3 regions of the Gracilibacillus sp. HCP3S3_G5_2 genome follow, and region 3 is predicted to be linked to each of the others. Evidence: riboswitches for the same ligand, from Rfam matches in the RefSeq annotation. Region 3 holds a riboswitch; each other region holds the start of a gene.
The links. Region 3 has a riboswitch for cyclic di-GMP ahead of ACTNEP_RS10380 (methyl-accepting chemotaxis protein). Riboswitches for the same ligand answer to the same signal wherever they lie in the genome.
Positions count from the first base shown of each region.

Region 1 (2,275 bases), on a different contig from region 3:
GCGATCGTCAATCACATTTTTCATTACTTTCGCTTGAATCCCATACAGTTTGTTACCATCAAATACGGTTCCCATTGCATCACTTCCACCTAATGATGCAACCGTACCTTTATCCTCAAAACGGAATTCCTGCAACGTTCCACCATAAATCATTGTTTTAATATTATGTGCACAAACATCTGCTTCTTGAATAGCAATCTGTGCAGTTGGTGGATAAGGTTTACCAGTTTCATTATTCATTACCCACGCACAATCACCTAAAATAAACACCTCATCATGACCTGGAGCACGCAATGTTGCGTCCACATTCACTTTTCCTTTTGTTAATTCAAAGCCTGATTCCCCGACAATTCGATTTGCTTGTACTCCACCAGTCCAAACAATCGTACCAGCTTTAATTTCTTCTTCTTCATCTCCAACAATTACTGCATCTTCTTTTACTTCTTTAATCATCGTATTAAGTTGAAATTCAATACCACGATGTTCCAGTGATTCCTTAGCATAATTCAGTAATTCCTCGTCAAAATTGGGTAAAATGGTTGGCATTGCTTCAATATCGATAATCCTTACATCTTGACGTGGAATATCATATTTTTTACATAATACTGGAACACGTTCTGCTAATTCTCCTAAAAATTCGATACCGGTAAAGCCTGCCCCACCTACAACGATAGTTAGCATGCTTGGGTCAGGATTTTTCTCATTACGATAACGAGCATACTGATACTCAATATGATCTCGAATCATACGGCTAGTATCAACACTTTGAATCGAAAAAGCATGCTCGTCCATACCCGGAATACCAAATGTGGCTTTTTCAAACCCCAAACCAATGACTAAATAATCATAATCTATTTCCCCGTTCTCTAATTGTACAGTCTTTTGCTCTTTGTTAATTTTGACAACCGTATCGTGAATAAAATGTACTCGACGGGTGTTAATGACGTCTGAAATCATAATCCGAGAACGATTTACATCAATGGTACCCGCAGCTACTTCATGTAACCATGTTGTTTGATAATGATAATTGTGTTTATTGACTAATGTAATATCCACTTCTTCTGGCTCAAATTGTTGTGTTAAACGCTTGGTAGTCATCATACCTGCATAACCTGCGCCAAGTACAACAATCTTAGGTTTATTTCCTGTCATCAAATCCTTCCTTTCCAGTTATATATCTATTTATAATTACGATAGTTTTCACCTTTTTTTCGATTTGTATGTATCGGTATAATTGCTGACAGTATATCAAAATTGCCTTTTTTCGTCTATCATCCCCCATCAAACCTTCATAGTAAATTGAATAAAAAGTATTCCCACGTAAAGGTAAGAGTCATTCAAATACATCTTCTCGTTTTTGCTACTTACGCCTCTAAAATAAAAAACCCTATGTAGTAGGGTTTTATCATCAGTTTTGTTGCACGTTGGACTTGCTTTTACTCTTATTAAGAAATTCTCTTACTTCTACTAAAGTGTAACCTTTTTCCTTTGCTTTTGCTATTAAGTAAAGCCATTCATAATCCACTTTTACTTTTATAGCCATAAACGTATTCCCCTCCTAAAATACACTACTGTATTTCAGGCAGCACAGCCATCCGATAATATTTGTATTATACGGACCTGGAACTTTGCGTCCCTATTTCTCAATAGGTTTGCCTTTTTCTGATCAAGTTGTCCAAGCTACAACTGGATAAGCATGTTTTGTGATAGTTTATTTTTTGCTCATATTTCATTTTATTATTTATGTTGTCACTCCACGTATCTACTGCAAGATCACAAGAGATTTACAGTTGATTATTAAACTATTTTTTATTTTTTTAATAACTACATGCATTATCACTGTACTAAACGTCTGTACGTCCCTCACTTATAAACTTCAAGTAAAAAAGGGATACGCCTAGTGATAACAGACGCACTTTATTATCCTTAATTTTTGCTACTAAAGGTAAATAGGCCCAATTACACGAGACTATATGATTTTCTTTTGAATTAAGCATTAAATATAATCGTTCACTCCCTTCCAAATCAACATATGTTCGCAGCAACCTTATCAAAAACACTATCACTTTTTAGCTAATTCCAAAATACCTATTATCTTGTATATATTCGATATTTCTCCTTTATATTCCTGCAAAATAGTTATTTTTAAGAAAATTGTACTAGTTTTTTCCTCCAATGGATAATATCTCTAACCAAATAGTTGACCTTTTTTTAGCTTTCGAGGAAAGTGAATAAAATTGGGGTACAATTCCAATTATTAGTGCATAAACTACAG
Region 1 is NZ_JBQHXU010000003.1:238,783-241,057, forward strand. Features, by position in the region: gene ACTNEP_RS06175 (NAD(P)/FAD-dependent oxidoreductase) at 1-1,152, opposite strand, end outside; gene ACTNEP_RS06180 (anti-repressor SinI family protein) at 1,409-1,543, opposite strand; cyclic di-GMP riboswitch class I at 1,579-1,667, opposite strand.
Region 1: linked by a shared signal. The riboswitch ahead of ACTNEP_RS06180 (anti-repressor SinI family protein) and the one ahead of ACTNEP_RS10380 (methyl-accepting chemotaxis protein) in region 3 are both predicted to bind cyclic di-GMP.

Region 2 (2,275 bases), on a different contig from region 3:
TGATGAGGAAACATTGATGAGTGTTTTGGAAGCATCTCGCTGGGCTCCATCTGCTATGAATAAACAGCCGTGGCGGTTTATAATTGCGAGAACGGAGGAAGACCGCAAGAAATTTCATTCTTTTATTATGGACGGAAACCTCGCATGGTGTAGTAAGGTACCTGCATTCGCATTAGTAATTTCAGACACAGAAGCAGGTGGATCACATTGCTTTGATACTGGAGCAGCTTGGGGATATTTATCATTACAGGCGATGAAGAACGGTCTCATAACGCATGCAATGGGCGGATTCCATAAGGATAAAGCTCGTGAAGTACTAAACATTCCGGAACAATTTGCTATTCATGCCGTTATAGCAATTGGTTACCAGGATGAAAAAGATAAATTAGATGAAAAATTCCAAGAACGCGAATTACCTTCCAATCGTCGTCCACTGACTGAAACGGTGATGGAAGGAGAGTTTAGAGCCTGAAAGTAGATCAGGTTCTTTTTTTTTATGAGATCGTTGTTGGCTAGATAAGTCCCTCGGCACATGGAGGAACAAGATTTGTTCCATCTGGTCTGATCGATCCATACAGATTAATGATGCATCCTGTGGTGTTGGGTAATCGTTTATCCCTGTTCAAAGATTTGTCTAATTATTAAACGCAAGAGTATTTGATACTGAAGTCTTCCTTCCTACATATTAGCCCATAAGTTAAACTAATTAATTTAAAAACTACTCTGGCCTTCATTTGCTAGCGTCTATTTTGACAAAAAAACAGGTTATATGTACCTAAAAATTAGCCACCTCCAAGAAAAGACAGTAACACCTTTTGTTCGACAAAAATATACAAAATAATATAAACAAATAGACTCTCAAAACTACCATATTATTACCAATTAATATAACTTTCGGATTATTTTTGTATACTTTTATTCCTTTTTGTTGAAAAAGAGATAGGAAAGATGTAGTATAAACTACAGAGTAAAATAGTAAGAAAAAGGCAAACCGCTTGAAAAAACGGGACGCAAAGCCTAGGGTCTAAGGGTAGTATACATGAATCATATTACCTATGGCAGCCTGGTTACCTAAAATACTTAACTTATATGTATGTTGTTTTAGGCTATTTCTGTACTTGATAAGGAGAAATAGCCTTTTTATTATATTAAAAAAGAAAACAGGAGGAAATATCAATGCGTATAGCGATAGTGAAAGAAGCTTCTATCTATCGACAAGGTTTAGAAGGGGTCCTTTCTAATGAGTTTAAATCATATGATGTTATTGCAGTAGAACCAAAGCAGCAAGGCAAACTCCGAGACTATATTATTGACCTACTCATCATTGATATTGACACGAATGAAAATACGATGAATTTAATTGAGACATACATGGAAAACAACAAGAAAATTATTGTCTGGACAGAGGATACCTCTCACCCAGCGTTAACAGAGCTTTTTAAAATGGATCTCCATGGTTATTTCTATAATGGAATGGAAAAAGAAGAACTTATTCATGCGATAAAGAAGATTCTTACTGGACAGCATTATATTCATGAAGAGCTTTCAGCGGTTTTGTTAGGAGATTACCGTGAAATTCACAGCCGTAAAGAAAGACGACCAGTAGGGGTGTTCACTAACCGAGAATGGGAAGTAATGGAGCTCTTAACAAAGGGTTATAGTAACCATCGAATTAGTGAGAAATTATATATTACTGATAAAACCGTTAAAAATCATATCAGCTCGATCTTGAGAAAATTAGAAGTGCCAGATCGAACGAATGCCGTAATCACTGCGTTAAAAAACCAATGGTTCCGTGTTTCATAGCGAGAGAAAGCCTGTGCAAGAGAATGCACAGGCTTTTTTTTATATCCAATACTAGAAAAAATTTCAAGAAATCATCAGATAGTTATGACAAATAAAAAAAGTTTATGTTATAATTTCGATTATGTGGTGTGATCCTAGTGAAAATAATCGACAAAAATCATCTGATAGACTATATGCGGAGGTTACAAAATGGAAGAAACGATATCTTTGAAAGAGATTTTTGAAGTCCTGAAAAAGCGTATATTACTCATTATAGTATTAATTGTTGGTGCAGCAGCTATAAGTGCTATTGTTAGTTTCTTTGTTTTAACACCAACCTATCAATCTAGTACTCAATTTATTGTAAACCAAGATACGAATGAGACGAATAATGTCGACCTGAACCAAATACGTTCCAACGTAGAGATTATCAATACATATAACGATATTATTACAAGTAACCGGATATTAGAACAAGTAGTAGATGAAA
Region 2 is NZ_JBQHXU010000005.1:195,211-197,485, reverse strand. Features, by position in the region: gene ACTNEP_RS09725 (nitroreductase family protein) at 1-472, shown strand, start outside; cyclic di-GMP riboswitch class I at 976-1,075, shown strand; gene ACTNEP_RS09720 (response regulator transcription factor) at 1,177-1,806, shown strand; gene ACTNEP_RS09715 (YveK family protein) at 1,996-2,275, shown strand, end outside.
Region 2: linked by a shared signal. The riboswitch ahead of ACTNEP_RS09720 (response regulator transcription factor) and the one ahead of ACTNEP_RS10380 (methyl-accepting chemotaxis protein) in region 3 are both predicted to bind cyclic di-GMP.

Region 3 (2,275 bases):
TCTGTAGTCTTCTCTGCAATATTGGCATCTAGTGCCGTTTCTTCTACAAGCTCTTGCATCGAATGCATGGCTTGCATCGTCTTTTTTGTCACAACAGCAGCCTCATCTGTTGATTGAGATATTACTTCTAAGTGATCCTTCGCTTCTATAACAGATTCAAAGATGTCCTGAAATATTTCACTTGTTCTTTTCATGCTCTGTTCACTTGTCTCTACCTTTTGTATCGTTTCATGTAACGAATTTTCCGATGATGCCGTATCGTCTTGGATAGCTTGAATTAGTTTGGTTACCTGACTTGCAGCATCAGCGGTTTGCTCTGATAGTTGTCTGACTTCATCTGCTACTATCGCAAAGCCTTTGCCATGTTCTCCTGCCCTTGCTGCTTCAATAGCAGCGTTTAATGCTAATAGGTTCGTCTGTGCTGATATATCGGTGATCAATTGAATAATATTGCTAATTTCAGAAGAACGGTTACTTAGAGACTGGAATGTTTCAGCTGTTTTGCTGATAGATGTAATCATCCCATTCATATGTTCTATCGTTTTTTTCAGTGTATCATTACCTAGCCTTACCTGCTGATCCGTCTCTTTCGTAATTTGAGAAACATCTGCGGATTGAGCATCTATCTCCTGCATTTTATTCGCAATCGTTTGCATATGCTGAACATTTTTACTTACTTTCTCTTTATGTAGTACAGCATCTTTGGCAATATTTTGAGTATGAGCCACATTTTTCTCCATAATTGCTTTGTTTTTCTCATCTAATTCATTTACTAATTGAGAGGTGTTTGTTAGTTTCTCTGTTGTTTCAGCTAATTTTTCCAGCATTCCTTCCAGCATTTTTTGATGGGTCTCTTTTTCAGTTAAATTCTCTGTCAGTCGCTGTCTAAGGATCACTTGCCAACCTACTGCTATCGATGTAGCAATTAAAAATAAAGCATGAATCAATAACATCGAAAATGAGTATGAGTCTGTACCAAACACATAATTACTAAAGAAAAAATAACCTAAAATATGCTGGAATGCGAATATGGTTGTCATGATACTAATTAGATCAATTCGCTCATAATAACCTATCATTGCTACAACCATAAATATCGAAAAGTGATATTCTACCATTCCTTCACCACCAGCAATCATGGAGATACTACTGAAGGTGATTGTTAACGTAATGAAAAAGGGGATAAGTTTATGTTCCTTATGACGAAGATACAATAGAAAGGTCATAAGAAAGAGCATAATTGGAATAAACAAAAGAATATTCAAGACAAGTGCTGACTGTGCTGCCGATGAACCATGATGAGCATGCCACATTTGAGATACATGAAGCACACGGTGTAACACGTGGACGCACACCGAAGCAAGAAGAACGCCGAAGGAAAAGATAAGTCCAACTCGATTTTTACCATTCATTTTAAGGTAACTCCTTTCTTAATCTGTGAAGATCGTTCATTTTGTCAAAAAGAGCTACCCGTATGAAGATAGGAATCTTCAATAATAGCAGCCCGGCTATCATAGTTACCTTTAGACCCGTGGCTTTGCGTCCCTATCTTTCAATAGGTTTGCTCTTGTATTATAGGTAGATAATCACAGTACTATTGACTTACTGTTGAATTGTAACACAATTAAAAAACAATGTGTATTATTTCACTTAAATTATTTTAATCAATCCAACTTTTTCACTAGATAAAAGTTTAACGGAGTCTAGTAAAGAAAAAAGACTTGGCAACAAAATGCCAAGTCTTCACAAGAAACGTGTCTTTGTTTGCGAGGTAGTAGTCGATATCTAGCGAATGGGATTAGGTATCTCGTCAACTTTAATTGATATCTCGTGAATAGCTCTTTATTTAGGTGGTTGTGTTAATTCCTCTCCATTTTTCCCTTGGTAACGTAATCCCCATCCGGTTAATGCAGCCACTAACATGACGATAACAAGGAACCAGCCTTGGAATACAAAAGGGAAAACAGCTGTTGGCGCAACAACCGGGAGCCATTCATATGTTTCCCGCATCATACTAATCGTGGACCAGCCAAGCAATACTGGTGCCCCCCAAGGGAAGATATAACCTAATGCTGATGTGATCGCATCAAGCATGTTTGCACGACGGTAACGATGAATTTTATATTTTTCACCTATTTCACGAACAAAAGGTGCCGCTGCAATTTCGGCAGCTGTGTTAATCGTGATAGCACTGTTTAATAAGGCCACAATTGCCCAGATCGAAAGTTCAGCACGTCGAACGGAGTTTTTAATCCATTTAACAAGTGTAGAGGTA
Region 3 is NZ_JBQHXU010000006.1:51,350-53,624, reverse strand. Features, by position in the region: gene ACTNEP_RS10380 (methyl-accepting chemotaxis protein) at 1-1,412, opposite strand, end outside; cyclic di-GMP riboswitch class I at 1,496-1,576, opposite strand; gene ACTNEP_RS10375 (Na+/H+ antiporter NhaC family protein) at 1,843-2,275, opposite strand, start outside.